DNA from 3 places in the Paraburkholderia steynii genome. Region 3 is predicted to be linked to each of the others. Evidence: predicted binding sites of a transcription regulator. Region 3 holds the regulator's gene; each other region holds the start of a gene.
The links. The regulator HrcA, encoded in region 3, represses chaperone genes, less so after heat shock. The targets are predictions, from matches to a motif close to TTAGCACTCNNNNNNNNNGAGTGCTAA.
Positions count from the first base shown of each region.

Region 1: a site for HrcA is predicted at 8,903-8,929, ahead of BLT65_RS37685 (co-chaperone GroES). Genes of this name have one in related genera too.
Region 2: a site for HrcA is predicted at 6,848-6,874, ahead of rpoH (RNA polymerase sigma factor RpoH). Genes of this name have one in related genera too.

Region 1 covers NZ_FNDI01000031.1:65,131-75,605, forward strand. Annotated here, with positions in the region: gene xylF (D-xylose ABC transporter substrate-binding protein) at 1-921, shown strand, start outside; gene xylG (D-xylose ABC transporter ATP-binding protein) at 996-2,573, shown strand; gene BLT65_RS37660 (sugar ABC transporter permease) at 2,570-3,766, shown strand; gene BLT65_RS37665 (methyl-accepting chemotaxis protein) at 4,221-4,970, shown strand; gene BLT65_RS37670 (MFS transporter) at 5,024-6,421, shown strand; gene BLT65_RS37675 (hypothetical protein) at 6,857-7,999, shown strand; gene BLT65_RS37680 (hypothetical protein) at 8,104-8,313, opposite strand; gene BLT65_RS37685 (co-chaperone GroES) at 9,003-9,293, shown strand; gene groL (chaperonin GroEL) at 9,337-10,475, shown strand, end outside.
Region 2 covers NZ_FNDI01000005.1:100,458-110,932, forward strand. Annotated here, with positions in the region: gene ftsY (signal recognition particle-docking protein FtsY) at 1-561, shown strand, start outside; gene maiA (maleylacetoacetate isomerase) at 649-1,293, opposite strand; gene BLT65_RS11415 (fumarylacetoacetate hydrolase family protein) at 1,328-2,026, opposite strand; gene ybiB (DNA-binding protein YbiB) at 2,292-3,260, shown strand; gene leuA (2-isopropylmalate synthase) at 3,773-5,431, shown strand; gene BLT65_RS11430 (nuclear transport factor 2 family protein) at 5,586-5,969, opposite strand; gene BLT65_RS11435 (acyloxyacyl hydrolase) at 6,015-6,578, opposite strand; gene rpoH (RNA polymerase sigma factor RpoH) at 6,929-7,864, shown strand; gene cydP (cytochrome oxidase putative small subunit CydP) at 8,179-8,451, shown strand; gene BLT65_RS11450 (cytochrome ubiquinol oxidase subunit I) at 8,441-10,030, shown strand; gene cydB (cytochrome d ubiquinol oxidase subunit II) at 10,086-10,475, shown strand, end outside.
Region 3 covers NZ_FNDI01000010.1:87,268-97,742, reverse strand. Annotated here, with positions in the region: gene recN (DNA repair protein RecN) at 1-57, opposite strand, end outside; gene BLT65_RS19275 (NAD kinase) at 143-1,045, opposite strand; gene BLT65_RS46500 (hypothetical protein) at 1,053-1,328, opposite strand; gene hrcA (heat-inducible transcriptional repressor HrcA) at 1,327-2,346, shown strand; gene hemH (ferrochelatase) at 2,496-3,566, shown strand; gene BLT65_RS19260 (RNA-binding S4 domain-containing protein) at 3,642-4,049, shown strand; gene BLT65_RS47245 (hypothetical protein) at 4,021-4,182, opposite strand; gene grpE (nucleotide exchange factor GrpE) at 4,530-5,132, shown strand; gene BLT65_RS19250 (thioredoxin family protein) at 5,150-5,593, shown strand; gene dnaK (molecular chaperone DnaK) at 5,747-7,699, shown strand; gene dnaJ (molecular chaperone DnaJ) at 7,954-9,087, shown strand; gene pabB (aminodeoxychorismate synthase component I) at 9,112-10,475, shown strand, end outside.

The DNA.
Region 1 (10,475 bases), on a different contig from region 3:
GAAATCGGCTTCTGCATCGACGATCTGCGTGTCGAACGCTGGTCGCGCGATCGCGACTATTTCGTCGCCGCAGCGACGAAACTCGGCGCGAAAGTCTCCGTGCAATCCGCTGACGCGAGCGAAGCGCGGCAAATCTCGCAGATCGAGAACCTGATCTCGCGCGGCGTCGACGTGATCGTGATCGTGCCGTTCAATTCGAAGACCCTGGGCAATGTCGTCGCCGAAGCGCACAAGGCAGGCATCAAGGTCGTGTCGTATGACCGGCTGATTCTCGATGCCGATGTCGATGCCTATATCTCGTTCGATAACGAGAAGGTGGGTGAACTGCAGGCGCAAGGCGTCTTTAACGCGCAGCCCAAAGGCAACTACTTCCTGCTCGGCGGCGCGCCGACCGACAACAACGCGAAGATGCTGCGCGAAGGGCAGTTGAAGATACTCAAACCGGCAATCGATCGCGGCGACGTGAAGATCGTCGGCCAGCAGTGGGTGCCGGAATGGAGCGCGGCGACGGCGCTGCGTATCACGGAAGATGCACTGACCGCGAACAACAACAAGATCGATGCGATCGTCGCATCGAACGACGGCACGGCAGGCGGCGCAATCCAGGCGCTCGCCGCGCAGAAGATGGCGGGCAAGGTGCCCGTGTCCGGCCAGGATGCGGACCTTGCAGCTGTGAAGCGCGTGATCGCGGGCACGCAGACCATGACCGTCTACAAGCCGCTGAAGCTGATCGCAGGCGAGGCAGCCAAGCTCGCCGTCGATCTCGCGAAGGGTGACAAGCCCTCATACAACGCGAAGTACGACAACGGCAAGAAGCAGGTCGATACGGTACTTCTGCAACCCACGCTGCTCACCAAGAGCAACGTCGATGTCGTGATCAAGGACGGCTTCTATACGCAGGCGCAACTGGCTGGCAACTGATAGCGGGCGCGGGCGCTTCTGATCGTCACAGACAGAAGCGCTCGCGCATCTTTCATCCATCCAGGACATTACGCATGGCACAAGCGCTTCTGGAGTTGCGCGGCATAGCCAAATCGTTTGCCGGGGTGAAGGCGCTCGACGGCATCGATCTCGTCGTCGCGCCCGGCGAATGCGTCGGACTGTGCGGCGAAAACGGCGCAGGCAAATCGACGCTGATGAAGATCGTCTCCGGCGTCTATCCGCATGGCGAGTGGTCCGGCGAAATTCTTTGGGACGGCAGGCCGCTCGTCGCGCAGAACATTCGCGATACTGAACGCGCAGGCATCGTCATCATCCATCAGGAGCTGATGCTGGTGCCGCAATTGTCGGTTGCCGAGAACATTTTCCTCGGCAACGAAATCACGCTGCCCGGCGGCCGCATGAATTACGCGGCGATGTATCAGCGCGCCGACGAACTGTTGCGCGAACTGAATATCACGGGCATCAACGTCGCACAGCCGGTGATGAACTATGGCGGCGGGCATCAGCAACTGATCGAAATCGCCAAGGCGCTCAACAAGCAGGCAAGACTGCTGATACTCGACGAGCCTTCTTCATCGTTGACGGCAGCGGAAACGAAAATCCTGCTCGATATCGTGCGCGATCTGAAAAAGCGTGGCGTGGCTTGCGTGTATATCTCGCACAAGCTCGATGAAGTGGAAGCCGTGTGCGACACGATCACTGTGATACGCGACGGCAAGCACGTCGCCACGCAGCCGATGAAGCAACTCACCACCGATCGCATCATCGCGATGATGGTCGGGCGCGAGATCACGAATCTGTTTCCGCGCGAACCGCATGAGATCGGCGACGTGATCTTCGAGGCGCGCAACGTGACGTGCTATGACGTGACGAATACGAACCGCAAGCGTGTCGACGATGTGTCGTTCGCGTTGCGCAAGGGCGAAATTCTCGGCGTCGCGGGACTGGTCGGCGCGGGGCGCACGGAGTTGATGCAGGCGATCTTCGGCGCGTATCCGGGTATGAGCGAGGCTGAAGTGTGGATGGACGGCAAGCGCCTGAAAATCCGCGCACCCGCCGATGCGATCACGGCAGGCATCGCAATGGTGCCCGAGGACCGCAAGCGTCACGGCATCGTGCCGCAGTTGGGTGTCGGTCACAACATCACGCTCGCCGTGTTGCAACGCTTTGCGAAAGGCGGTCGCATCGATACCGCATCCGAACTCGACACGATCAACTCGGAAATGAAGCGCCTGTCCGTGCGCGCAGCTTCGCCGATGCTGTCGATTGCGAGTCTTTCGGGCGGCAACCAGCAGAAGGCGGTGCTCACGCGCATGCTGCTCACCAATCCCTCCGTGCTGATTCTCGACGAGCCGACACGCGGCGTCGATGTCGGCGCGAAGTTCGAAATCTACAAGCTGATGTTCGCGCTCGCGAAGCGCGGCGTGTCGATCATCATGGTGTCGTCGGAATTGACGGAAGTGCTCGGCGTGAGCGATCGCGTGCTCGTGATCGGTGAAGGCGAGTTGCGCGGCAATTTTGTGAATGACGGTCTCACGCAGGAACATATTCTGACGGCCGCCATCGCGACGAACCCGAAAGACGCGGACACGAAAGGCAAGGGCCCCACTCAACTGGCGAGCGTCGCATGACTCCTGATCTCACTTCCTCCGATAGCCACGCAAAACACGGCGCGTCGATCGCATCGGGACAGCGTATCAAGCAACTGTTCGCGCGCTACAAGCTGCTCGCGTTGCTGCTTGCTGTCGCCGTCATCTGGGTGTTCTTTTCGTTCCTCACGGAAGGCGCGTTCGTCACGCCGCGCAATCTGTCGAACCTGTTGCGGCAGATGTCGATCACGGGAATGCTCGCGTGCGGCATGGTGTTCGTCATCATCTCGGGCGAGATCGACCTGTCCGTCGGGTCGCTGCTCGGGCTGCTCGGTGGCGTCGCGGCGATACTCAACGTCACGCATCACTGGCCGCTCGCGGCGACGCTGCCCGTCGTGATGCTGCTTGGCGTCGCGATTGGCCTTTTCAACGGCTGGTGGTCGACGTATCTGCGTGTGCCGTCGTTCATCGTCGGGCTGGGCGGCATGCTCGCGTATCGCGGCGTGCTGCTCGGCGTGACGGGCGGATCGACGATCGCGCCGGTGTCCGACGACTTCGTCTTTATCGGTCAGGGCTATTTGCCGCGCATTGCGGGCGACACGCTCGCTGTTGCGCTGTTCGTGCTGCTCGCCGCATTGACGGTGCGGCAGCGGCAGAAGCGCCAGCACTATAACCTGAGCGTCGTGCCGCTGTGGCAGGACGGCGTGAAGATCGTCGCGACGGGCCTGATCCTGCTTGCGTTCGTCGCGACGCTCAACCGTTACGGCGGCATTCCCGTGCCCGTGCTGCTGTTGCTCGCGCTGCTCGGCATTTTCACGTACATCGCGACGCAAACCGTATTCGGCCGGCGCATCTATGCGGTCGGCTCGAATCTCGAAGCGACGCGCCTGTCGGGTGTCAACACGAACCGCGTGAAGCTCGCGATCTTCGCGCTGATGGGGCTGATGTGTGCATTCGGCGGCCTCATCAATACGGCGCGGTTGGCGGCGGGCTCGCCGTCGGCGGGTTCGATGGGCGAACTCGATGCGATTGCGGCGTGCTTTATCGGCGGCACCTCGATGCGCGGCGGCTCGGGCACCGTGTATGGCGCGCTGATCGGCGCACTGGTGATGGCGAGCCTCGACAACGGCATGTCGATGCTCGACGTCGACTCGTACTGGCAGATGATCGTGAAGGGCGGCATTCTCGTGCTCGCGGTTTGGATCGACGTGGTCTCGGGGTCTGACCGGCGCTAGCGCAGAGCGCACGGCCGTGGTGCGCTGCACCACGTCATAGCATTGGCGCGCTTCGTTGAGGCGCGCACAAGCGCCCTGAGAAGGGCGCTTTTTCATTGGCGGGACGTAGCGGCAAGAAGCATTGCGCGAAAAATCGAAGAATGCGCGCACGCCCCGTCCAGCAAGCGATTGCGCGCTCCGCAAGCGCGCCGTCAAGTCCCTTTCGATACGCATGCATCGGCCGAAAACAGGCTGATGGCATACCTATTGCGTTATCCGCCGCGTAGCCAACGGCGGCTTCAACGAATTCCGGTTTTTTTTCAGGGACGCTCGCAGTGCGAGCGGACCGATGGGGCAACGGCGTCCCGAAACGCAACGTGCGAGGAGCGTTCGATCCATGTGATCGGGCGTCGCGCGTGCGCTTCGGGACGCTTTTTTTTGCGCAACCGAAAAGCGCGCATCGACGCGATCCAGCATGACGAACGAGCAGATCACCACGCAACGCAGTGAAGTGTCCGGGCAGACGATCGGCGAACTGATCAATCTGTCTGGCCGTCAGCGGATGCTTTCGCAACGCATCGTGCTGCATGTGTTGCTCGCGTCGCATGGCGATATGAATGCGCTGGCGATCACGCGCGAATGCCTCGCGACGTTTGCGGCGACGCATCGCGTGCTCGTGAACGGCAATGATCATTTGCCTGGCGTGTTCTCGGAAGCGTTACAGCAGCTTTATTACGGCACGCGCAAGGCGGATGAGCGCGTGCAGCGCTTCATCGCGTTGACGGATGAAACGGTCGCGCGCGTCGAGGCGAATGACGACGTGACACGCGAGCATGTGGATGCGCTCGTCGCACAAGCGACGCCGCTGCTTGAACTGCTGCAGGAAATCACGCTTGCGTATCAGAACGAGATGCGCGGTATCGAGGCAGCAACGCAGCGCCGTCAGGCCGCGATCGCGGAACAGTTATCGAGCATTTCGATGCAGGCGAACATCGTCGCGTTGAATGCGCGCATTTCGGCGGCGCGCGCGGGTTCGTACGGCCGCGAGTTCGCCGTCATCACGACGGTGCTCGCCGACATCATCAAGGAGATGGACACGCTGATCTACAGCGTCGTCGATCGCGACGGCGACGACGCATCGTCGCGGCGCGGCACGCCCCGCAAACCGGCGCATCACGTCGCGCAGTCCGCGCGGCCCCGCGCCACCGAACGTGCTTTCCCCTAGTTCTTTGCTCGACCCCACGCATCAGCCCCGTTTTCGTTCAATGAGAGAGACCCATGAAAAACCTGCTGAATTCGCTTGCGAGCGGTAACTGGCGCGCGCTGCTTGCGTGCTTTCTCTACTTCGATACCGGCTTCACCGTCTGGGTCATGTTCGGGCCGCTCGCGCCGTTCATTCACAAGGACATCGCGATGTCGCCCGCAGAACTGGGCTTCCTCGTCGCGGTGCCCGTGCTCGGTGCGGCGATCCTGCGCGTGACGCTCGGCAATCTCTACCAGGCTTGCGACGGACGGCGCGTCGCGCTGATGGGCATCGCGCTATCGGCGATTCCTTCCGTCGTGCTGCTGCTGATGCCGGGCACGCCGTCGTACACGCTGCTGCTGATCCTCGGCGTGTTTCTGGGCGTCGGCGGCGCAAGCTTTGCCGTTGCGCTGCCGATGGCGGGCAGCAACTATCCGCCGAAAGTGCAGGGTCTGGTGCTGGGACTGGCGGCTGCGGGCAACATCGGTGCGGTGCTCGACGGCTTCATGTTCCCCGCGCTCGCCGATCAGTTCGGCTGGGCGAAAGCTGCGGGCGCAGCGCTGCCGCTGCTGGGTCTTGCCGCTATCGCGCTGTTCTTCTGGGCGAAGGATCTTGGACAGAAGTCGGGCAGCGGCGTGCAGGCGATGCGCAGTTTCATCGTGACGCTGGTGGGTCTCGTCGCGCTCGTGGTCGCCGTGCATGCGGGTGTGTTCGGCGCGGGCAAGACGGGCGTGCTGCTGCTGCCCGTGCTCGGGGCGCTGCTCGCGATTGCGGTGCTGCCGAAGCACTATCGCAGCGTGCTCGTCGAGGGCGATACGTGGGTGGTGATGCTGGTCTATAGCATCACGTTTGGTGGTTTCGTCGGCATGTCGTCGTATGTGACGACGCTGCTGATTTCGCTGTATCAGATGCCGCGTCTCGAAGCAGGGCTCTTCATGTCGCTGCTGGCTTGTATTGGTGCGCTGGTGCGTCCCATCGGCGGTCTGGTCGCGGATCGTATTTCGGGTGTGCGCGCGTTGGTGATTCTGCTGGCGGCGATTTCGCTGTGCGACTTCCTGTTCGCTGCGTGGATGCCGCCGGTGTCGGCTGGTATTGCGTTGCTGATCGCGATGTATGTGTGCTTCGGGTTGGGCAACGGCGCGACGTTTCAGCTGGTGCCGCAGCGCTGGAAGGGCAAGACCGGGTTGATGTCGGGGATCGTCGGCGCGGCGGGTGGTATCGGTGGCTTTTATCTGCCTGTGATCATGGGCATCGCGAAGGAAGGCACGGGCAGCTATCAGATGGGCTTTGCGACGTTCGGCGTGCTGGCGGCGCTTGCGTTCGGGCTGGTGGTGCTGCATCGCGCACGGTGGCTCGAATGGGCGCTGCCTAAGGAAAGCCATGTCGTTGTCGAGCCGATTCGCGCGGGCGTGCGGGTGGATAGTGGGGTTTGATGCATTGTCGTAGTTTCTGTTCTTACCCGATGACGCGGACGCCGATGCATCGTTCCGTTATCGACTGATCGACGTCTGCGCAGCGTGGCGACCTTCTGTGACCGGAAGGTCGCCATGTCTTTTTGGGGCCGGGATTCTTCATTTGCCGGGCGTCACAGTTTCTTCTGCAAAGAGCCGTACGCCACATATGGTCATGAAAAGTTCAGACCACGATTCGTTCTGTTCTATGAGTTCGTAACGTATGTGCGATAGCTAACACCGTCGCTTGATGCGACATGCGATAAAGCACTCTGTTGCGCAGTTACCGGCCCTGCGGCCGGGCTGTCCGCTTCTCCGCGAAAGTGGATGGCGAGTTCCGCTCACTCTTTTGTCTGTCTTCAGATCGACGCTGAGTCTGCCGAAATGGCCTCGCGCACAATTGGTTGGGGTTCAAGCATGTCTGCCGAAACGACGCCCGCCTTGAGGTTTCCGACGCCCTGCAGTACTTGTGGCGGCGTGCTGTACCAGTATGTCAACTTCTGCCCCTACTGCGGCGTGAGTCGCCCGCTCGAGGCCGATCGGCCAAAGCGTGCTCAGGCGCAATTGAGGGCTGTCCCCGCGGAAACCCGCCGAGCACCCGCAATCGTCGACGACCCGACGGAATGTGCTGCGCCGAACGTCATCTGGCAAGGGGCAGGGGAGCCGGAATTTTCGCCGGACGTCGTGCCGCTGTCTCTGCCGCAAGCTGTTGGTCGCTGGATCGTCACGAGGGGCGCGATACCTCTGGCCGGCCTGGCCCTGCTCGGCGTGGTCGGCTATCTTTGGCTCGGACACGGCCATACGCGGGACACCGATAACGGCGAACTGTCGACAGGCGCGGACGCTTCGAGCCGCTCGATACCTCAGTACATGCCACCGTCGAAGGATGGTGTGTCTTCGATGGACGTCACGGGCCAGCCAGCCGTCAACAAGATCGCGCAGCCGGTCGCATCTCGCGCGCCGGGCGGCGCGCAGTCGCATCGGACGGTATCCGATGCGCTGGGCGACGCAAGGGCGGCTCTCGCGCGAAACGATCTGACGCAAGCGAAAGCAGCCGTGGCGAATGCGTCGTTGCTGGCACCCGGCAATCCTGACGCGTTGCGGATGCAAACCGAGGTGAAGGATCGGGAGAACCAGCGTGACGTTGCGATAGGCGTGGCGAACAGCTGTGCGAACGACAAGATATGGAGTTGTGTATTCAAACTCTCCAACCAGGCGCTCGCGATCGATGTCGGCAGCGTGGAGGCTCAGGCTCTGCTTCAGCGGGCGATCCTGTCGACAGGATGGAAGCCGCTAGGCGAGAAGGCTGCGCCGGCGCCGCGCAAACCGCCGCCAGTCGTTGCCAACAGCGCGCCGACGAGACTGCTGCCGACTGGGCTGCCGACACTTCCGCCATTGCCGCCGGGCACACCCACGGACAGTGCCCGTCCGTCAGCGAACAACGCGGCGCCTGCCGCCTGGGTGGCGCCGCCCCGCGATAGCGGCGATGCGCAGACGAGCGCCATGCGCGGCTCGGACGGGGGAAGCCTTTCGCCCGTTGGGTCGTTGACCACGAAGTGAGTGTGTCGCGTGGGCGCAGATAAACTGCGTTCCACGTTCGTTCTGTTCGCCGCCGCCCGGCAAGTGCTAGACGGCAACGACGGATAGACGCGGCGCAGTCAAACCTATAGTTCCCAATCGAACTGCTGCTCTGTCTGCCTCTCGGCCGCCAGCTTCTGTCGGCCTTCCCGCGAAATCACGACATGACTGGACGGCTCGATCGTCATCAGATCGGCTTTTTCGACATGCGGATTTGGCGTGCGGCTTTGCTTTCCTTCCTGGAGGTATTCGAGGAAGGGCTGAAACTGACGGACAGCGTGGATGGCGTTGGTCATCATTCAACCTTTAATGGCTGCATCCGGTTCCATCGGGAAACGGGGTTCCGAGCCGTATCGTGACGATGTCTGGCGTTCGTATGAAAGCCGCAAACGGACTTTGCCTTCCCCGTCCGTTTAGTTCGGATATCTACGATTTCGGGTCGATCTTATCGATTGCGGTCCGATGTACCTGTGCGTCATCGCACAGTATTCGGATGCCGGATGCGGCGCTTTTCAGACACCGGGTTCCTGGCCGATTTGCACGGTGTCGTCGCTTGCATCGGCTTGTGACTAGCGGACGGAGTGCGCGACGCAAAACGCCGATCGCGGCGTCAACGTGTGGGGCCAGATCAGGCGGGGGAGTGCGTCAAGCCCGGCACGAACAACGATTACGGGATTTCACCTAGTGGCCACTAGTTGGAGAGCAGTGCAGCATCCATGAGTCTTTCTCGCCCGGTCCGCAATCTGTCTGATTTCTGTAAGTTGTTGTTTGTAATGAATTATTTTTAACTCACCGACTTTTCCGCAGTCGGGTCGAACCGCGCCGACCGACGGTGGGGCGATATCATCCGTCTCTTCTTGAATTTGTAATCCCTCGTCCATATAATTAGCACTCACCGCACGAGAGTGCTAACAACTCCGCTGGTTGGCGGCGCCAGCCGGCATACCTCAGCGTTCTTCAGTCCCAATCAAGAGAGGATCTATCCATGAACCTTCGTCCTTTGCATGATCGCGTGATCGTCAAGCGTCTGGATCAGGAAACCAAGACCGCGTCGGGCATCGTGATCCCCGAAGCCGCAGCAGAAAAGCCGGATCAAGGCGAAATTCTGGCAGTCGGCCCGGGCAAGCGTGACGACAAGGGCGCCCTGATCGCGCTCGACGTCAAGGTCGGCGACCGCGTCCTGTTCGGCAAGTACGCAGGCCAGACCGTCAAGGTCGACGGCAACGAACTGCTGGTGATGCGCGAAGAAGACATCATGGCCGTTGTCAACAAGTAATCACTTGTCCCGGTTCATTCTCAAGAATTCAAGGAGTTAGAAGATGGCAGCTAAAGACGTCGTGTTCGGCGATTCCGCCCGTGCCAAGATGGTTGAAGGCGTGAATATTCTCGCCAACGCAGTGAAGGTCACGCTGGGTCCCAAGGGCCGTAACGTTGTTCTCGAACGCAGCTTCGGCGGCCCGACGGTCACGAAGGACGGTGTTTCCGTCGCGAAGGAAATCGAGCTGAAGGACAAGCTCCAGAACATGGGCGCGCAAATGGTCAAGGAAGTTGCTTCCAAGACCAGCGACAACGCCGGTGACGGCACGACGACGGCAACGGTTCTGGCCCAGTCGATCGTTCGCGAAGGCATGAAGTACGTCGCATCGGGCATGAACCCGATGGACCTGAAGCGCGGCATCGACAAGGCCGTCGCAGCAGCAATCGAAGAGCTGCGCAAGATCAGCAAGCCCTGCACGACCAACAAGGAAATCGCACAGGTCGGCGCGATCTCGGCGAACAGCGACACGTCGATCGGCGATCGCATCGCTGAAGCGATGGATAAGGTCGGCAAGGAAGGCGTCATCACCGTTGAAGACGGCAAGTCGCTGCAAGACGAGCTGGACGTTGTCGAAGGCATGCAATTCGACCGCGGCTACCTGTCGCCGTACTTCATCAACAACCCGGACAAGCAAGTCGCCGTTCTGGACAACCCGTTCGTGCTGCTGCACGACAAGAAGGTGTCGAACATCCGTGATCTGCTGCCGGTTCTGGAACAGGTCGCGAAGGCTGGCCGTCCGCTGCTGATCATCGCTGAAGACGTCGAAGGCGAAGCACTGGCTACGCTGGTCGTCAACAACATCCGCGGCATCCTGAAGACCGTTGCTGTCAAGGCTCCGGGCTTCGGCGACCGTCGCAAGGCGATGCTGGAAGACATCGCGATCCTGACGGGCGGTCAGGTCATCGCTGAAGAAACCGGCCTGACGCTGGAAAAGGCAACGCTGAACGAACTGGGTCAAGCGAAGCGTATCGAAGTGGGCAAGGAAAACACGACGATCATCGACGGCGCTGGCGAAGCAGCAAGCATCGAAGCGCGCGTGAAGCAGGTTCGCACGCAAATCGAAGAAGCGACGTCGGACTACGACCGTGAAAAGCTGCAAGAGCGCGTTGCCAAGCTGGCAGGCGGCGTTGCAGTGATCAA
Region 2 (10,475 bases), on a different contig from region 3:
ACCAGCATCGGCAAGCTCGCGAAGCATATGCAGCACTTCAACCAGTCGGTGCTGCTGGCTGCGGGCGACACGTTCCGCGCCGCCGCGCGCGAACAGCTCGCGATCTGGGGCCAGCGCAACAACGTGACGGTCGTGCAGCAGGAAAGCGGCGACCCCGCCGCGGTGATTTTCGACGCCGTCGGTGCCGCGCGCGCCCGCAAGATCAACGTGGTGATGGCGGACACGGCCGGCCGTCTGCCGACGCAGCTTCATCTGATGGAAGAACTGCGCAAGGTGAAGCGCGTGGTCGGCAAGGCGATGGACGGCGCGCCGCATGAAGTGCTGCTCGTGATCGATGCCAACACTGGTCAGAACGCGCTCGCGCAAGTGAAGGCTTTCGACGATGCGCTCGGCCTGACTGGCCTGATCGTGACGAAGCTCGACGGCACGGCGAAGGGTGGCATTCTCGCGGCGATCGCGCGGCAACGTCCCGTGCCTGTGTACTTTATCGGCGTAGGCGAGAAGGTCGAAGATTTGCAGCCGTTCAGCGCCGAAGAGTTTTCGGATGCGTTGCTGGGTTGATGTCTTGCCCTTTTAGGGCTGACAGCGGGTGAAATAAAAAGGGCGTCATGCATCCGCATGACGCCCTTTTTTCATTGCTTCAGCGCTTCACTCGGCATCAGGCTGCACGCCGGGTTCCGCGCGCGCGAACCCGTCGAGTGTGTTCGCGTGCTCGCAGATGCGCCGGATGGTCGGATACGGACTCATATCGACATTGAAGCGGTTCGCGTTGAACACCTGCGGCACGAGGCAGATATCGGCGATGGTGGGCGTATCGCCGAAGCACAGCTTGCCCGCGCGGCCATCCGCGACGAGATATTCTTCGAGCGCGGCAAAGCCCGAGCTGATCCAATGGAGATACCACGCGTCCTTTACCTCGTCGTTCACGCCCACGGTGCGCTTCAGATACTTCAGCACGCGCAGATTGTTCAACGGATGAATCTCGCACGCGAGCTGCTGAACGATCGAGCGGACATACGCACGATCGACGGGCTTCGACGGCAGCAGCGGCGGCTCGGGATGCGTCTCTTCGAGATACTCGATGATCGCGAGCGACTGCGTGATCACCTGGTCGCCGTCCACCAGCGTGGGAACGATGGCATCGTGATTGAGCTTGCGGTATTCGGGCTTGAACTGCTCGCCGCCGTCGCGCAACAGGTGCACGGGCAGGTACTCGTAAGGCAGGTTCTTCAGGTTCAGCGCGATCCGCACGCGATACGACGCTGAACTGCGAAAATAACTGTACAGCTTCATTGTCTTGTACTCCCCCTGAATGGCGCTGGCGATATCAGACAACGCGCACGCTGAACTCGCCCAGCCCGTCCACGCCACCCTTCATCAGATCGCCCTGAACGACCGCGCCGACACCTTCCGGCGTGCCCGTGAAAATCAGGTCGCCCGGTTGCAGTTCAAACAGCGTCGACAGATAAGCGATTGTCTCGGCGACGGACCAGATCAGTTGCGACACGTCCGAACGCTGCTTTTCCTCACCGTTGACGGTCAGCCAGATCGCGCCCTTGCCGACCTGACCGACTTTCGAAACGGGATGGATCGGGCCGAGCGGCGCCGAATGGTCGAAGCCCTTTGCGGTGTCCCACGGACGGCCCAGCTTCTTCGCTTCCGCCTGCAGGTCGCGGCGGGTCATGTCGAGACCGAGCGCGTAGCCGTAGACGTGATCAAGCGCGTTGTCCGCCGAGATGTTCTTGCCTGCCTTGCCGATTGCCGCGACGAGTTCCATCTCAAAGTGAACGTTCTTCGACTGCGCGGGATACGGAAATTCGCCCGTTGCTCCGGGAGCGACATACAGCACGGCATCGGCGGGCTTGGCGAAGAAGAACGGCGGTTCGCGATCGGGATCATGGCCCATTTCGCGCGCGTGCGCCTCGTAATTGCGACCGACGCAGTAAATGCGTCGCACCGCGAATTGATCGTCCGATCCGACGACTGGCACTGCCGTCACCGGCGCTGGCGCAAACACGTAACCCATTCCGTTCTCCGTCTTTTGTTGAGCCGCTCCGACGCGGCGAAGCATTGAGTGTAACGCGGCGCCGATTCCCGCGTAGCCTGGCCGAACGGCCAGGTGGCGCGCGCTGAAGCCGTCCCGTAAGGTTCATGGCAGGCCATGAATTTGCTCGCATTCTGCAGGTACACCCGGCGTGCGATACTCGAAAGGAAACGTAGCGCGCCGTAGCAGCGCTCGCGGCGCGTGCAAAGCGTCGTTGCCCGCCGTCCCCCACATACCGATTTGCCCGATGACCGATCTCACCGACACCACTCCCTTTCCCTGCGCCCGATTCATCAAGGAAATCGGCCGCGGCCCCAACGGCGCGCGCGCGCTCACGCCGGAGGACACGCACGCGCTGTACAGCGCGATGCTCGACGGCCGCGTCTCCGACCTGGAACTGGGCGCGATCCTGCTGGCGTACCGTGTGAAAGGCGAATCCGCCGACGAGCTGGCCGCGATGCTCGCGGCCGCCCACGCTTCGTTCGCGCCCGTCAACGTGAAGCACGGTGCGTATCAGGCCGTGTCGATTCCGAGCTACAACGGCGCGCGCAAGCAGCCGAACCTCGTGCCGCTGCTGGCGTTGCTGCTCGCACGCGAAGGCGTGCCCGTACTGGTGCATGGCGTGACGGAAGATCCGGGCCGCGTGACGAGCGCCGAAATTTTTGCGCATCTGAACGTCGCGCCCGCGCAGACGCACGCGGATATCGAAACGAGCCTCGCAAACCAGCAGGTCGCGTTCGCACCCATCGGAACACTCGCGCCGAAGCTGGCGCGGCTTCTATCGCTACGCCGGCGGATGGGCGTGCGCAATTCGACCCACACGCTCGTGAAGATTCTTCAACCCTTCGCGCCGGCGGGCCTGCGGCTCGTGAACTACACGCACCCGCCGTATCGCGAGAGCCTGACCCAGCTGTTCGTCTCGCATCCGGACATGGCTGTCGGCGGCGCGCTGCTCGCGCGCGGCACCGAAGGCGAGGCTGTCGCCGACACACGCCGCCAGGTGCAGATCGACTGGCTGCATGACGGCATCTGCGAGACACGCGTTTCGGCCGAGCGCTCGTCGCCGGATGCGCCCGAGGTCGACTTGCCCGAAGGTCGCGACGCGCCGACCACGGCTGCCTGGATCGCAGCCGCGCTGAACGGTGAAGCGCCCGTGCCGGCCGCGATCACGCGTCAGGTCGAACTGATTGTCGACATCGCGCGGAAGGCCGCCTGACAAGGGCTGACAGCCTTCCGCTCTCCTCGGCGAACGCTCCCGGGAACGCATCGCAGCGAATGGCGGGTTGACAGCCCCCCACCGCCTCGCTTATCTTGTAAAAATGCGTTCCATTCCGAACACCCTCCGAATTACCCTCGGCCGCCTAGCGCGGCCCCTATCGCTACGTCTAGCGTAAGCAAGGCGTAGCGCCGCACGCAGTCGCCACAGCGGCTCGCGGCGGTCCTCAAAAGCAGTTCCAGTTTCACCCCAATCCGTAGTTCCTTCAAAACCTGTAGTCGTCCGTATTCGTCCGTTTACCACTCGGACGAATCGCGAGGGTCAAATGCACGTTGCATGGGCGTCCGTTCCGATCGTTGCTTTCGTCGTCGTTCAGACGACGCTGTTTGTTCGCGCCCGTTCGTTGCTCCCGCTAGCGCCCGGCTTGCGGGACGTGCATCTGTGGCATCCCGCCAGCCGCTCGACGCCACCTCACCCAGCACACGACTAGACGAATCGAACGAGGCCTCAACATGTTGCGCAACCCTGCCGAGAAGTACCGCCCTTTCCCCACCGTCCGTTTGACCGGCCGCAAGTGGCCCACCCGTACGATCGAGCACGCGCCGATCTGGATGAGCACCGATCTGCGCGACGGCAACCAGTCGCTGATCGAGCCGTTGAGCATCGCGCAGAAGACGGAGTTCTTCGAGATGCTCGTCGCGATCGGTTTCAAGGAGATCGAAGTCGGTTTTCCGTCGGCGTCGCAAACCGACTTCGATTTCGTCCGCAAGCTGATCGACGAAAAGCGCATTCCTGACGACGTGACCATCGAAGTGCTCGTGCAGTCGCGCGCCGACCTGATCGCGCGCACGTTCGAGGCGCTCGAAGGCGTGCCGCGCGCGATCGTCCATCTGTACAACGCGATCGCGCCGTCGTTCCGCAAGATCGTGTTCGGGCTGTCGCAGGAAGAGGTGAAGGCGCTGGCAGTGGAAGGCACGCGGATCATCCGCGAACATGCCGACGCCCGTCCGCAGACGCACTGGACCTACCAGTATTCGCCCGAAACCTTCAGCATGACCGAGTTGCCGTTCGCGCGCGAAGTCTGCGACGCCGTCGCGCAGACGTGGCGCCCGACGCGCGATCACAAGATGATCGTGAACCTGCCCGCCACCGTCGAAGCCGCGACGCCGAACGTGTACGCCGACCAGATCGAGTGGATGGACCGCAATCTCGGCTATCGCGACAGCATCGTGTTGTCGGTGCATCCGCATAACGACCGCGGCACGGCCGTCGCCGCAGCCGAACTCGCGTTGATGGCGGGCGCGGACCGTATCGAAGGGTGTCTGTTCGGCAACGGCGAGCGCACGGGCAACGTCGATATCGTGACGCTTGCGATGAATCTCTATACGCAGGGCATCGATCCCGGCCTCGATTTCTCGGACATCGATGCCGTGCGCCGCGTGGTCGAGTGCTGCAACCAGATACCCGTGCATCCGCGTCATCCGTATGCGGGCGATCTCGTCTACACGGCGTTCTCCGGCTCGCATCAGGACGCGATCCGCAAGGGCTTCGCGCAGCAACAGCCCGATGCCGTCTGGGAAGTGCCGTATCTGCCCATCGATCCCGCCGACGTCGGCCGCAGCTACGACGCCGTGATCCGCGTGAACAGCCAGTCGGGCAAAGGAGGCGCGACGTATCTGGTCGAGCGCGGCATGGGCTTCGTGTTGCCGCGGCGCGTGCAGATCGAATTCAGCCACGCGGTGCAGACGGTGGCGGATCAGTCAGGCGAGGAAGTGACGGGCGACGCGATCTGCGCGCTCTTTACCCGCGAATATTTCGAGGCGGACGGTCCGGCGCAGCGCGTCAGCGGATCGACGGTGCGCTGGAACAAGCGCGAGATTGCCGTGCCCGCGACGGCGGCGGCGAGCGTCGACGGTCATGAAGCGTATGCGAAGGCCGTTGCGCAAGAAATGGCGACGGCTTCGAAGCAAACCATCGAAATTACATCGTTCGAGACGGCGCGCACCACGGACGGCCGCACGGTCGTGTTCGTCGCCAGCCGCGTGGGCGAGCAGCCGATGCGTCACGGCATCGGCGTAGCGGAGGATGAAATGACGGCTGTCGTCGATGCCGTAGTCAGCGGCGTCAATCGCGCGGGTTGGGCGGCTGTCGACCGGCGCGTCGCGGCGTAACGGCAAGCAGTCACGTAACGGCGAACCGAGGCAAGGCAAAAACGAACAGACAAGACCGCAGAAGCGCAAACGCCGGCGATTCAACCGTCGCCGGCACGCACGGACCGCTCACGAGGCGGCTTCCGTCAGATAAAGAGTGATGGTGCGATCCGCTTCACTCGATTGCGCAACGCGTCGCCTGCCACGCGATCAGTTGCCATTTGCCGTCTTCCTGCGCCTGAATCGCCATGTAGGCGATCGGAAAGAGCAGCGCGCCGCTATTCGCTTCCATCTCGATCAGCGCGCGCCCCGTGACGACGCAAGTCTCGCGGCCGACAGGCAGCACGTCCTGCGACTGCACCTCGATCTGGCGGTAGCGGCGGCGCCCGGCCGTGATGGCGTCGATGAACTGCTGCTTCGACTCGCGCTTGCCGTTCGTGTGGACGTAAATGACGCTATCCGACAGCAGCGCGTCGAGCTGCTGTCCGTTTCCTTCCACCATCGCGCGAAAGCGATCGCGCTCGAGCCCGCGAATCGCTTCAATCACTTTTGCCGGCATCGCGTTCGCCCCTATCGACGACGGCGCCGACAACGGCAGCGGTCGTCAGAAGTTGTACTGCACGTAAATCTGCTGGAAATTTATACCAGGATTCGGCTCTTTGATACTTGCATTGGAGATGTGCTGAAAGCGGTAGCCAAATTGGTACTGCTGACGCGAGCCGAATTGCGCTCCGACGCCCACCATGTCGGCGAACTGGAATGCGGAACTGAGCGTGTAACTCGACGCGATACTCGGATGGGTCAAAACCCGTACACCAATGCCCGCCTCGATGAATGGACGGATCGCGCCCGAGCCCTTGATGAACCGCACGACCGGCGTCACGCCGAATTCACCGATATTGTCGTGATCGTTGCCTTCGTCCGTATGCCACCACGCGGCGTGCGCCTCGCCGATCAGCGCGAAATGCCAGTCGCCGATTTCCCACCAGGTCAGATTAGGGTCCCAGACGAAGCCCAGGTCGAGCTTTCGAACGTGGTGCTCGGCGAGACCGCCCGCGATCTGAACGCCGAACTGGTCCGCCGAAGCCAGACCCGATACGCCGAAAAGCGCTGCAGCGACGGCACATTTAAGTGCCAGATTAGACGAGGAATTGTTCTTTTTTTCCATCGTGCGTCCACCGAGTACGAGGTTTAGCAGGGGCAACGTGCAGCGACATTCTAGAGACAGAAGCAACTATCTGACCCTTTAATAACAACTGAAAACTCACAAATCACTGCTTCTGTTTCCGAAAAAATCTTACCGACGATTTCAGAATCATGCCGCAGCCGAGGAATGCTAAGCGTTCGGTGCCAAACCCGCAGATGAGGTACGATGCTATTGAACGTGCATTTTCGATAGGAAAGAGGGAACTTGCATGCCCCTATGGCTTCTAAGTATTAGCACTCGGTAAATGAGAGTGCTAACATCCATCGTGGTCCGCTTTGGCGGACATTTGTCTGAATAAAGGAGTCTGCTACGTGAGCAACACATTGACCCTCCCGAGTACTCTGAGCCCGTCGTCGGCTAAGGCCGCTCCGGCAGGTGCACTGGCGCTCTCGCACGCTTCTCTTCTGCCCGGCCAGCTGGGCAACATCGACGCCTACATCCAGGCCGTAAACCGGATTCCGATGCTGACGCCGGCGGAAGAGCGCCAGTACGCCACCGAGTACCGCGAGCAAAACAATCTCGGCTCGGCGCGCAAGCTAGTCCTGTCGCACCTGCGACTGGTCGTGTCGATCGCGCGTAATTACCTCGGTTATGGTCTGCCGCATGCCGACCTGATCCAGGAAGGCAACATCGGCCTGATGAAGGCCGTGAAGCGCTTCGACCCGACGCAGAACGTGCGCCTCGTGTCCTATGCAATGCATTGGATCAAGGCCGAAATCCACGAGTACATCCTGCGCAACTGGCGCATGGTGAAAGTGGCGACGACCAAGGCGCAACGCAAGCTGTTCTTCAACCTGCGCAGCCACAAGCAAGGGTTGCAGTCCTTCACGCCGGACGAGATCGAGGGCCTGGCCAAAGAGCTGAACGTGAAGCGCGAGGAAGTGTCCGAGATGGAAACGCGGCTGTCGGGCGGCGATATCGCGCTCGAAGGCCAGGTCGAAGACGGCGAAGAAGCATTCGCCCCGATCGCCTATCTCGCCGATTCGCACAGCGAGCCGACAGCCGTGCTGGCCGCGCGTCAGCGTGACCGTCTGCATAGCGACGGCATCGCAAGCGCGCTGGAATCGCTCGATCCGCGCAGCCGCCGCATCATCGAAGCACGCTGGCTGCAGGTGGAAGACGACGGTTCGGGCGGCTCGACGCTGCACGAACTGGCCGACGAGTTCGGCGTATCGGCGGAGCGGATTCGCCAGATCGAAGCAAGCGCGATGAAGAAAATGCGCACCGCGCTGGCCGAGTACGCGTAACCTCAGAGAAGCAGCGGGCGCGCGCCAGTTACCGGCCGCCCCCGTTTCGAAACAGAGCCCCGCTCTTCGCACGAAGGCGGGGCTTTTTCTTGCGCGTCGTCAAATATTGCGCAGATACGCGTCATTGTCGAGACATTGCCTTGACCTCGCGCAGTACGTAAATTATTAGTGATAGAGACGGACCACCTCGCGACACGATGACGCGGCCCCGTCCGCCATCCCATTCCTACAATGGTTGTGCATGCGCCAGTGCCGCGAGTGATGCGCACTGTGTCCTGCCGGGTCAACCGGCGCGATGTCGTTGCCCATAAAACATGGCCATAACGCTCAATCACAGGAATGCCACCCGCCGCACGCTCGCCAGCCGCATCGTCGCGTGGGCTCGCGGTCCGACCTTCGCCCGCGACATCGTGATCGTGCTCGCGATCAAATTCGCGCTTCTGTTCGCGCTCAAGTTCGCGTTCTTCAATCACCCGCAGGCGCAGAACATGTCGCTACCGCCTGCGCAGGTCGCCCAGGCGCTGCTGTCGGTGCCCGTATCCGTCCCAGCGCCGCCTTCGAATCAAGGTGCCAACCATGCCCGCTAGCGACGTCGTCGATCTCTCTCGCCTGCAATTCGCCGTCACGGCGCTGTATCACTTTCTATTCGTGCCGCTGACGCTCGGGCTGTCGTGGCTGCTCGTCATCATGGAAAGCGTCTACGTGATGACGGGCAAGCCGATCTACAAGGACATGACGCAGTTCTGGGGCAAGCTGTTCGGCATCAACTTCGCGATGGGCGTCACCACGGGTCTCACGCTGGAGTTCCAGTTCGGCACCAACTGGTCGTACTACTCGCACTATGTCGGCGATATTTTCGGCGTGCCGCTGGCCGTCGAAGGGCTGATGGCGTTCTTTCTCGAATCGACCTTCGTCGGGCTGTTCTTCTTCGGCTGGAACCGGCTGTCGCGCATCCAGCATCTGATGGTCACGTTTCTCGTCGCGCTCGGCTCGAACCTGTCCGCGCTGTGGATCCTGATCGCGAACGGCTGGATGAACAACCCGGTCGGCGCGGAGTTCAACTACGAAACGATGCGCATGGAGCTGTCGAGCCTGTTCGCCGTGATCTTCAATCCCGTCGCGCAGGTGAAGTTCGTGCATACGGTGTCGGCGGGCTATGTGACGGCGTCGATGTTCGTGCTCGGGCTGTCGTCGTGGTATCTGCTCAAGCGCCGCGACATCGACTTCGCGCTGCGCTCGTTCGCCGTCGCGGCCGGCTTCGGGCTGGCGTCCACGTTATGCGTGATCGTGCTCGGGGACGAATCGGGCTACACCACGGGCGAAGTGCAGCGGATGAAGCTCGCCGCGATCGAATCCGAATGGGAAACCGCGCCGCCGCCCGCGCCGTTCACGATTGTCGGCATTCCGAACCAGCAGGCAGAGCGCACCGACTACGCGTTGCGCGTGCCGTACGCGCTCGGCATCATCGCGACGCGTTCGCTCGACGAGCCTGTCATTGGTCTGAAAGAACTGATGGCGCGCAACGAGACACGCATCCGCAACGGCATGCTCGCGTACGACGCGCTGCAAAAGATCAAGCAAGGCGACGCCAGCGACGCAACACACGCCGCCTTCGACCAGCACAAGCAGGACCTCGGCTACGGCCTGTTGCTCAAGCAGTTCACGCCGAACGTCACCGACGCCTCCGCCGAACAGATCAAACAGGCCGCAAAGAAAACCGTGCCGCCCGTTCTGCCCGTGTTCTGGTCGTTCCGGTTGATGGTCGGCCTTGGCATCCTGTTCCTCGCGACCTTCGTGCTCGCGTTCTTCTTCTGCGCGCAACGCTCGCTGCTGCGCGACAACCGTCGCTGGTTCCTGCGCTGGGCCGTGTGGGCGATTCCACTGCCGTGGCTCGCGGCGGAGTTCGGCTGGATCGTCGCGGAAGTCGGGCGCCAGCCGTGGACTATCGCGGGCATTCTGCCGACTTCGCTATCGGCGTCGAGCCTGACAGCGGGCGATCTGTATCTGAGCCTCGCGGGCTTCGTCGTGTTCTACACCGCGCTTTTCATCATCGAGATCACGCTGATGTTCAAGTACGCGCGGCTCGGGCCTTCGTCGCTGCATACAGGGCGTTACCACCACGAGCAGACCGCGAAGCCGGCGGTCGGCGCGAACACGGCGGCATGAGCAGCATCGACAGTGACACCCTTGCCGTCGCAGGAAAACACGAGGAAACATCGCTATGGATTACGCAACCCTCAAAGTGATCTGGTGGGTGCTCATCGGCGTGCTGCTGATCGGCTTCGCGCTCACCGACGGCTTCGACATGGGCGCAGCAATCCTGCTGCCGTTCATCGGCAAAACGGATGCGGAGCGGCGCATTGTCGTCAACACCGTCGGCGCGACGTGGGAAGGCAATCAGGTCTGGCTGATCACCGCGGGCGGCGCGATGTTCGCCGCGTGGCCGCTTGTTTACGCCGCGTCGTTCTCGGGCTTTTACTTCGCGATGCTGCTCGTGCTGTTCGCGCTGTTCTTCCGCCCGGTCGGCTTCGACTATCGCGGCAAGCGCGATGATCCGCGCTGGCGCACTGCGTGGGACTGGGCGCTGTTCGTCGGCGGCTTCGTGCCGGCG
Region 3 (10,475 bases):
TTCAAGATCGAGCGCGGCGACGATGACGAAGTCGCGTATCGAGAGGTGGCGGAGCATGGCTCGTCTGTGTGGCGTGGCTGGCGTGAGTTGGTGTGGTGTTGTCGTTACGCTCGGACTTGCAGCAGGCGGCGCTGGCGAGCATTCAGTCGCGCGGATCGTCTTCGTGCGACGGATACTCGTTCCAGTGCAGCTTCTTGCGCAGCGTCGCGTAATAGCTGTAGCCGACGGGATGCAGGAAAGGCACCGTATGGCGCGAGCGGCGCACGTCGATCGTGTCGTTCAGTTCGAGCGCGGTGAACGACTGCATGTCGAAGTTCACGTTGACGTCGCGGCCCGAGATGATCTGGATGCTGACCTTGGAGTCGTCCGGTATCACGATAGGGCGGTTCGACAACGCATGCGGCGCGATCGGCACGAGCACGAGGCCCTGCAACTGCGGATGCAGAATCGGCCCTTGCGACGACAGCGCATAAGCCGTCGAGCCCGTCGGCGTCGCGACGATCAGCCCGTCGGAGCGCTGGTTGTACATGAAGCGGCCATCCACGGAGACGCGCAGTTCCGCCATGCCCGAAAAGCCCGAACGGTTCACGACGACGTCGTTGAAGGCGAGCGCATGGTAAATGGGCTGGCCGTCGCGCATGATCCGCGATTCGAGCAGCACGCGTTCCTCGCGCTCGAAGGTGCCCGACAGCATCTGCGGGATGATCTCGCGCATGTCGGTGATCGGGATGTCGGTGATGAAGCCCAGCCGGCCGTGATTGATACCGATCAGCGGCGTCCTGTACGGCGCCAGTTGCCGGCCGATGCCCAGCATCGTGCCGTCGCCGCCGAGCACGATGGCAACGTCCGCGCGCGCGCCGATTTCCGCCGGGCGCAGCGCAGGCCATTGCGTCGCACCGATTTCCTGCGCGGTTTCCGCCTCGAACACGACGTCGAAGCCGAGCTTGCCGATGCACGCGGCGAGCGCGGTCAGCGGTTCCCCGATGCCCGGCGTATTGCTGCGCCCGACGAGCGCAACGGTCTTGAACTGGCTGTTAGCTTGCATGCCGGCATTACACCATAGGTGCGACCTGAAAAGAACCGTAGAAGGCGGCGGCACGCCCGCCGGGGCTGACACGCGACGGACGCGCGATGCCGGCCAGCCTTCGCCCGATTATCGTTAGAATGGTGAAGTCCTCACGACAGATGTGACGACTGTCTGGATCCATGCGATGCGGCTTGGGCGCGGGCGGGGTGCCGCGCAGGGCGCGCACGGCTGTCAAGCCGCCGCGCCGCGTGCCGCCGCGCGCTCGCCGCGATGCGGTGGTTACGCTAAAATTTTTCGCCATGCTAGATCCTCGCGCACAAACCCTTCTGAAAACGCTGATCGAGCGGTATATCGCCGAAGGTCAGCCGGTCGGCTCGCGCACGCTTTCGCGGTACTCCGGGCTCGAACTGAGCCCGGCGACGATCCGCAACGTGATGTCCGATCTGGAGGAACTGGGGCTCGTCATCAGTCCGCATACGTCGGCGGGACGCATTCCCACGCCGCGAGGCTACCGGCTTTTCGTCGACACCATGCTCACCGTCGAGTCGGCCGCCGACGAAGACGCCGTGATGCGCGCGGTGAAGACCACGCTGCAGCCGGGCGAGCCGCAGAAGGTGGTCGCGGCCGCCGCGAGCGTGCTGTCCAACCTGTCGCAGTTCGCGGGCGTGATCCTGACGCCGCGCCGCAGCCATGTGTTCAAGCAGATCGAATTTCTGCGCCTGTCCGACAAGCGCATCCTGCTGATCATCGTGACGCCGGAAGGCGACGTGCAGAACCGCATCATGGCGACGCAGCGCGATTTCTCGCCGTCGCAGCTCACCGAGGCAGCCAATTACATCAACGCGCACTTCGCGGGCCTGTCGTTCGACGAGGTGCGCCTGCGTCTGCGCGAAGAAATCGACGAACTGCGCGGCGACATGACGACGCTGATGCACGCAGCCGTCACCGCGAGCACGGACATCACCGATACGGGCGAAACCGTGCTGATTTCCGGCGAGCGCAATCTGCTCGAAGTGGCCGACCTTTCGTCGGACATGGCGCGGCTGCGCAAGCTGTTCGATATATTCGATCAAAAGACGAGTCTCCTTCAGTTGCTCGATGTGTCGAGCCACGCGCAAGGCGTGCAGATTTTCATTGGCGGCGAGTCGAACCTCGTCCCGATCGAGGAAATGAGCGTGGTGACGGCGCCGTACGAAGTGAACGGCAAGATCGTCGGCACGCTCGGCGTGATCGGCCCGACGCGCATGGCCTACAACCGCGTGATTCCCATCGTCGACATCACGGCGCGCCTGCTTTCGATGACGCTCAGCCAGGGGTAGCGTCGAGCCCGGCATGGTGTTCATCATGCGCGGCGTTTTTCGCCGTGCCAATTGGCCGAACGGCCAGGTATCGGCGGCAGACCGCGCCGCTATAATGGGCTTCCCGATTCATTGCGTGCCGCGCGCTTGCGCGGCTCTTCCCTTTGCCTATGCGCTTCGACCTCGAGCGGCCCTCGCAGAATGCTGCGGCACATCGTGTCGCCGTGTTGCTGATCAATCTCGGCACGCCCGATGCGCCGACGCCTCCCGCCGTGCGGCGCTATCTCGCGCAGTTTCTGTCCGATCCGCGCGTGGTCGAGATTCCGTCGTTCGTGTGGCAAATCATTCTGCGTCTGTTGATCCTGCCGTTTCGCGGCGTCGCCTCGGCGAAGAAGTACGCGGCCGTCTGGATGCCTGAAGGCTCGCCGCTGCGCGTGCATACGGAAAAGCAGGTGGAAGGGCTGCGGCATCTGCTGCACCTGAACGACTACACGGTGATCGTCGACTATGCGATGCGCTATGGCACGCCCGGCATTCCCGCCATGCTCAACCAGCTGAAGCTGGCGGGCGCCGAACGCATCCTGCTGATGCCGATGTACCCGCAATATTCGTCGTCGACCACGGCCACGGCTTTCGACGACGCGTTCGCCGCGCTCAAGCGGATGCGCAACCAGCCGGAAATCCGCACCGTTCGCCAGTACGCGGATCATCCCGCGTATATCGCGGCGCTCGCGGCGCAGGTGAACCATTACTGGCATGCGCACGGCCGCCCGGACTTTGCGGCGGGCGACAAGCTGGTGCTGAGCTTTCATGGCGTGCCCAAGCGCACGCTCGATCTGGGCGATCCGTATCACGAGCAATGTCAGCAGACGGCGTCGCTGTTGATGCACGCGCTCGGGCTCACAACTGTGGAATGCCGCGTGACGTTCCAGTCGCGCTTCGGTAAGGCCGAATGGCTGCAGCCTTATACGGCGCCGACGCTCAAGGAGCTGGGCGCGGCGGGTGTGCATCGCGCGGACGTGTTCTGTCCGGGCTTTACGGCGGATTGTCTGGAGACGATCGAGGAAATCGGCATGGAAGTGCGCGACGAATTCGTGCATGCGGGTGGGAAAGTTTTTCACGCCATTCCCTGCCTGAACGCGTCGTCCGCTTGGATCGCGGCGCTCGGCGAGATCGTCGCGCAGCATCTGCAAGGCTGGCCCGTGCAGGTAAGCGCGCCCCAAAGCGCGTCCGTCGCCTGATTTTTTCCGTGTCCGGCATGCAATCTGCATTCGTGTATCGGCTCATGGCGTCTGGAAGCGCCTGAAGAAGGACTGATGAACTACAAGATTTCTACCGAACCGGGCGCTCGCTTGCGCATCGACAAATGGCTGTGGGCGGCGCGCTTCTTCAAGACGCGTTCGCTGGCAACGGATGCCGTCGAGAAGGGCCGGGTGCGGATCGGCGGCGCGACGGTGAAGCCGGCCAAGGATGTGCGGGTCGGCGATCTGGTCGAGATCGAGATCGAACGGATTGTCTGGCAGATCCAGGTGCTCGGCGTCTGCGACGTGCGCGGGCCAGCGAGCGTCGCGCAGACGCTTTACGTGGAAACCGAAGAGGGCAGGCAGAAGCGCCAGCAAGAGAACGAGCGGCGCAAGACCTATCGCGAGCCAGCCGCCGAATTGCAAGGGCGGCCGACCAAGCGCGATAGACGCGTCATCGACAAATTTTCGCGTGAGGGTTGAACAGCTGTTCCATCGTCGCATGAACGCCACCGTATTCGGTGGTGTGTTCATTGACGACGCCGGACATGCAGATGGTCGTGGTGCCTGCGATGAGTACCAATGCGACCACCGATATAGCGAAGGTCAGTTTCACGGTACTCCCCCATGGAGATTGCAAGCGGAAACGGGCGATTCAGCTGGTAGTAAGCCGTACGTCAGATTAGGGTTAACGTGCCTTTTCGGACGCTTTAGTTGAGTTTAGGACACTCGCGCAGCGCGCTCAATCTCAATATGATGTCGCGCTCGAAATGCTTGTTACGCCAGATTTCCCGGCCCCTGCAAGGTGCAAAAAGCATCGGCGGGAGCCTTGAAATACGGCGTGCGCACCCTTACTTGCACCGTTGACGCGCGGCCGGCATGTTGTATCGGCGCAACGCTCATCGAGCAAGTCCCGTTAAACTGCCGCCGTTTCTTGGCCATATCTATTTGAATTTCAGCGACATGGAAAACACGCAAGAGAATCCGACGAGCCCGAATCCCACGCCCGCCGACGAAGCCGCGCGCCAGGCCGCAGAGGCCGCATCGGGCGAGCCGCAGGCTCAGGCGCAACAGCCGGAGGCGGCTGCCGGCGCACAGCAAGCCGAAACGTCCGGCGTAGAAGCGGCGCTGGCCGAAACGCAGGCGAAGCTGGCCGAAATGCAGGAAAACTTCCTGCGCGCCAAAGCGGAGACGGAGAACGTGCGCCGCCGCGGTCAGGAGGACGTCGCGAAGGCGCACAAGTTCGCCATCGAGAGCTTTGCCGAACATCTGCTGCCCGTCGTCGACAGCCTCGAAGCTGCCGTCACGCACTCCTCCGACGATCTCGTGAAGGTCCGCGAAGGCGTCGAGCTGACGCTGCGCCAGCTGACGGGCGCGCTGGAGAAGGGCAAGGTTGTTGCTCTTAATCCCGTTGGCGAGAAGTTCGATCCGCATCGCCATCAGGCCATTTCGATGGTCCCGGCCGACCAGGAGCCGAACACCGTGGTCGCCGTGCTGCAAAAGGGCTATGTGATCGCCGACCGCGTGCTGCGTCCGGCGCTGGTCACGGTCGCGGCGCCGAAGTAAGCGGCGCTCGCACCGCCATGGCCGGCATTCCCGTCGACAGCACCGCGTTCGCGGTCTTCGAGATGCAGGCGCTCACGGCCGACACCTTCGACGCCGGCATTCAGTCGGTGGGCGACGAGCTGGCCGTGGTGTTCTTCTGGGGGCTGGACTGTTTCAACTGCGAAATCGCGAAGAAGGCGATGCTCGCGCAGCCGGACGCGATCCGCGCGCTCGGGCTGCGCTGGTTTCACAGCAATGTGTACGAGCATCGTGAGCTGGGCCGGCGCTTCGTGCTGCATGGCGTGCCGACGTGGTTCTTCTTTCACCGGGGCAAGCGTCTCGGGCGGGCGACGGGCTGGCATGGGCTGGCGCAGTTCGAAGCGGCCGTCGCCGCGGCGCGTGAGAAAATCCGCGCGGCTGCGGTAGGGGCGGCCGGCGTCGGAGCGAGTGACGAAGGCGCAATCGGCGGCCAGACCGATTGAAAAAATTTAATGACCGCATCGCATTAAGGGTCTTGAAAACGATGCGACTGCACTTATGTTGAGTGCAGGATGAATTTCAGGGGCGGGACGCCCGGTGGCCGGATGGGTCAGCCAGCGATGCCCGCAGCGATCAAAGTCAGGAGATTAGTAAAAATGGGCAAAATCATCGGCATCGACCTCGGCACCACGAATTCGTGCGTGGCGCTGATGGAAGGCAATCAGGTCAAGGTGATCGAGAACTCGGAAGGTGCGCGCACCACGCCGTCGATCATCGCTTACATGGACGACAACGAAGTCCTCGTCGGCGCGCCCGCCAAGCGTCAGTCGGTCACCAATCCGCGTAACACGCTGTACGCGGTCAAGCGCCTGATCGGCCGCCGCTTCGAAGAAAAAGAAGTGCAGAAGGACATCGGCCTGATGCCCTACAAGATCGTCAAGCACGACAACGGCGATGCCTGGGTCGAAGCGCATGGGCAAAAGCTCGCGCCGTCGCAGATCTCGGCGGAAGTGCTGCGCAAGATGAAGAAGACGGCTGAAGACTACCTCGGCGAGGAAGTCACGGAAGCCGTGATCACGGTTCCCGCGTACTTCAACGACAGCCAGCGTCAAGCTACGAAAGATGCAGGCCGTATTGCCGGTCTGGAAGTGAAGCGGATCATCAACGAACCGACGGCTGCTGCGCTGGCGTTCGGTCTGGACAAGGCCGAAAAGGGCGACCGCAAGATCGCGGTGTTCGACCTTGGCGGTGGCACGTTCGACATCTCGATCATCGAAATCGCGGACGTGGACGGCGAAATGCAGTTCGAAGTGCTGTCGACGAACGGCGACACGTTCCTCGGCGGTGAAGACTTCGACCAGCGCATCATCGACTACATCATCGGCGAGTTCAAGAAAGAGCAGGGCGTCGATCTGTCGAAGGACGTGCTCGCGCTGCAACGCCTGAAGGAAGCGGCTGAAAAGGCGAAGATCGAACTGTCGTCGGGTCAGCAGACGGAAATCAATCTGCCGTACATCACGGCAGACGCATCGGGTCCGAAGCACTTGAACCTGAAGATCACGCGCGCCAAGCTGGAAGCGCTGGTCGAAGACCTGATCGAACGCACCATCGAGCCGTGCCGCGTCGCGATCAAGGACGCAGGCGTGAAGGTGAGCGACATCGACGACGTGATTCTCGTCGGCGGCCAGACGCGTATGCCGAAGGTGCAGGAGAAGGTCAAGGAATTCTTCGGCAAGGAACCGCGCCGTGACGTGAACCCGGACGAAGCCGTTGCTGTCGGCGCGGCGATCCAGGGCCAGGTGCTGTCGGGCGACCGCAAGGACGTGCTGCTGCTGGACGTGACGCCGCTGTCGCTGGGCATCGAAACGCTCGGCGGCGTGATGACGAAGATGATCAACAAGAACACCACGATCCCGACGAAGCACGCTCAGGTGTATTCGACGGCGGACGACAATCAGGGCGCCGTGACGATCAAGGTGTTCCAGGGCGAGCGCGAAATGGCGGCGGGCAACAAGCTGCTGGGCGAGTTCAACCTGGAAGGCATTCCGCCCGCACCGCGTGGCGTGCCGCAGATCGAAGTGAGCTTCGACATCGACGCGAACGGCATTCTGCACGTCGGCGCGAAGGACAAGGCGACGGGCAAGGAAAACCGCATCACGATCAAGGCGAACTCGGGTCTGTCCGAAGCCGAAATCGAAAAGATGGTGAAGGACGCGGAAGCGAACGCGGAAGAAGATCACAAGCTGCGTGAACTGGCCGACGCCCGCAACCAGGGTGATGCGCTGGTCCACAGCACGAAGAAGGCGCTCACCGAGTACGGCGACAAGCTGGACGCGGGCGAGAAGGAAAAGATCGAAGCCGCGCTGAAGGACCTCGAAGAAACGCTGAAGAGCGGCTCGAGCGACAAGGCTGCGATCGAAGCGAAGATCGAGACGGTTGCAACGGCCTCGCAGAAGCTCGGCGAAAAGATGTACGCCGACATGCAGGCGCAAGGTGCAGCGGGCGCGGCAGGTGCGGGCGCAGCCGGTGCGGAAGCAGCGGCAGCGGGCCAAAGCCAGCAGGCCGACGACGTCGTCGACGCCGAGTTCAAGGAAGTGAAGAAGGACTAAGCCGGGTTGCTATCTGACCGCAAGGCTGCGCATGTCATCCGTGCGCAGCCCGGCTGCAAAGGGTTGAGCGCCTCCACGGCGTCTGAACCGATCACGCGCCTGGCGAGCCTTTCGGCTCTCCGGGCACATTTGTTTTATGGAGGGCGCGGCTTTTGACCCGTAATTGCGGTCGAGGCCAGAGCCTTACGAGTCGCGAGACTCCAGCATTCAAGAGGAGCCGCCGCGCCGCATCGCGCGGATGGCGTTGAACCGATATGGCGAAACGGGATTACTACGAGATTCTGGGCGTTGCAAAGAACGCGAGCGACGACGAAATCAAGAAGGCTTATCGCAAGCTCGCGATGAAGCACCACCCTGACCGCAATCCGGGCAACAAGGATGCGGAAGAGCATTTCAAAGAGGTGAAGGAAGCCTATGAAATGCTGTCGGATTCGCAAAAGCGTGCAGCGTACGACCAGTACGGCCACGCTGGCGTCGATCCGAACATGGCGGGTGCGGGCGCCCAGGGTTTCGGCGGTTTTGCCGACGCATTCGGCGATATCTTCGGCGACATCTTCGGCCAGGCAGCGGCCGGTGGGCGCGGCGGCCGCGGCGGTCCGCAGGTTTACCGCGGTGCCGATCTGCGCTACAGCATGGAAATCACGCTCGAGCAGGCCGCGCACGGCTACGACACGCAGATCCGCGTGCCGAGCTGGGTGTCGTGCGAAATCTGTCACGGCTCGGGCGCGAAGCCGGGCACGAAGCCGGAAACCTGCCCGACCTGTAACGGCTCGGGCGCGGTGCGGATGTCGCAAGGTTTCTTCAGCATCCAGCAGACGTGTCCGAAGTGCCACGGCACGGGCACCTACATTCCCGAGCCTTGCACGCACTGCCACGGCGCGGGCAAGACCAAGGAAACCAAGACGCTGGAAGTGAAGATTCCGGCGGGTATCGACGACGGCATGCGCATCCGTTCGGCTGGCAACGGCGAGCCGGGCATCAACGGTGGTCCGTCGGGCGACCTGTACGTCGAGATTCACATCAAGGCGCACGCCGTGTTCGAGCGCGACGGCGACGATCTGCATTGCCAGATGCCGATTCCGTTCACGAAGGCGGCGTTGGGCGGCGAGATCGAAGTGCCGACGCTTGCCGGCCGCGCGAGCTTCACGGTGCCGGAAGGCACGCAGTCAGGCAAGACGTTCCGGCTGCGCAGCAAGGGCATCAAGGGTTTGCGTTCGAGCATCGCGGGCGATCTGTACGTGCATGTTCAGGTGGAAACGCCCGTCAAGCTCACCGATGCGCAGCGCGAACTGCTGCAGCAGTTCGAGAAGTCGCTCGTGGAAGGCGGCGCGCGTCACAGCCCGCAGAGCAAGAGCTGGTTCGACCGCGTCAAGAGCTTTTTCGATTAACGCGTTCTGACGTTGGCGGCATGCATGGCGGCTCAGGAAACAGCGGCTCACGAAGGAAGCTCCGTGTTCGCGTTGCTGGACGACTGCGACTCGACTGCGAGTCGCCGTTCGAGCCGGCTGTACACGGGGTTTCGTCGCGAGCACGTTTGCACTGACCGCGCGCAGTTGGACGCCGTCTGCGAGGCGGCTTCGGCCGATGTCGACAGCGGGCTGTTCGCCGTCGTGCTGGCCGACTACGAATTTGGACAGGCTTTGCAGCAGAAGACGCAGCGTGCCAGTGGCACGCTGCGTTTTTTATTGTTCGACACATGCCGGAAGATGTCGCGCGACGAGGTCGACGCATGGCTCGCGCTCTACGACAGCGCGGCCGTCGAGCCTTCTGTGGCGGGCATCGGCGGCGTTCATGCGAGTGTCGACGAAACGCAGTTCACGCAGGCCATCGGCGCGATTCACGACGCGCTGCGCGCTGGCGACTCCTATCAGATCAACTACACCTATCGGTTGTACTTCGACGTGTTCGGCACGCCCGCCGCGCTGTTCCGGCGGCTGCGCGCGCGGCAGTCGGTTCATTACGGTGCGCTGATCGCGTTGCCCGACGACCGCTGGGTCGTGTCGTGCTCGCCGGAGCTATTCGTCGAGAAGAAGGGCGCTTCGTTGCGCACGCGGCCGATGAAAGGCACCGCGCCGCGTTCGTCGGATGCGCAGCAGGATCGCGCGGCTGCCGAATTCCTCGCCAGCGACCCGAAGAACCGCGCGGAAAACGTGATGATCGTCGACCTGCTGCGCAACGATCTCTCGCGGATCGCGGAAACCGGCACGGTGAAAACGCCCGCGCTGTTTTCGATCGAACCGTATCAGTCGTTGTGGCAGATGACGTCGACCGTGACGGCGACGTTGCAGCCGCGCACCTCGTTTGCCGAGGTGCTGCGCGCGCTCTTCCCTTGCGGCTCGATCACGGGCGCGCCCAAGCACAAGACCATGCAGTTGATCGAGCAGCTCGAATCCACGCCGCGCGGGCTGTACACGGGCGCAATCGGCTGGCTCGACGCGCAGGCGGATCTTGGCGAAACAGTCGGCAAGCAGTGCGGCGATTTTTGTCTGTCGGTGGCGATCCGCACGCTGACGCTCGGCGCCGTCACATCGGATGGCGCGCGGCACGGCGAAATGGGCATCGGCGCGGGCATCGTGCTCGATAGCGTGGCGCAGGACGAATACGCGGAGTGCAAATTGAAAGCACGTTTCCTGACGGAAGCCGACCCGGGCTTCCAGTTGTTCGAAACGATGTATGCGACGCGTGAAGGCGGCGTGCGGCATCTCGACCGGCATCTCGCGCGGCTTGGCAATAGCGCGCGGTGGCTGGGCTTCGCGTTCGACGAAGACAGGGTGCG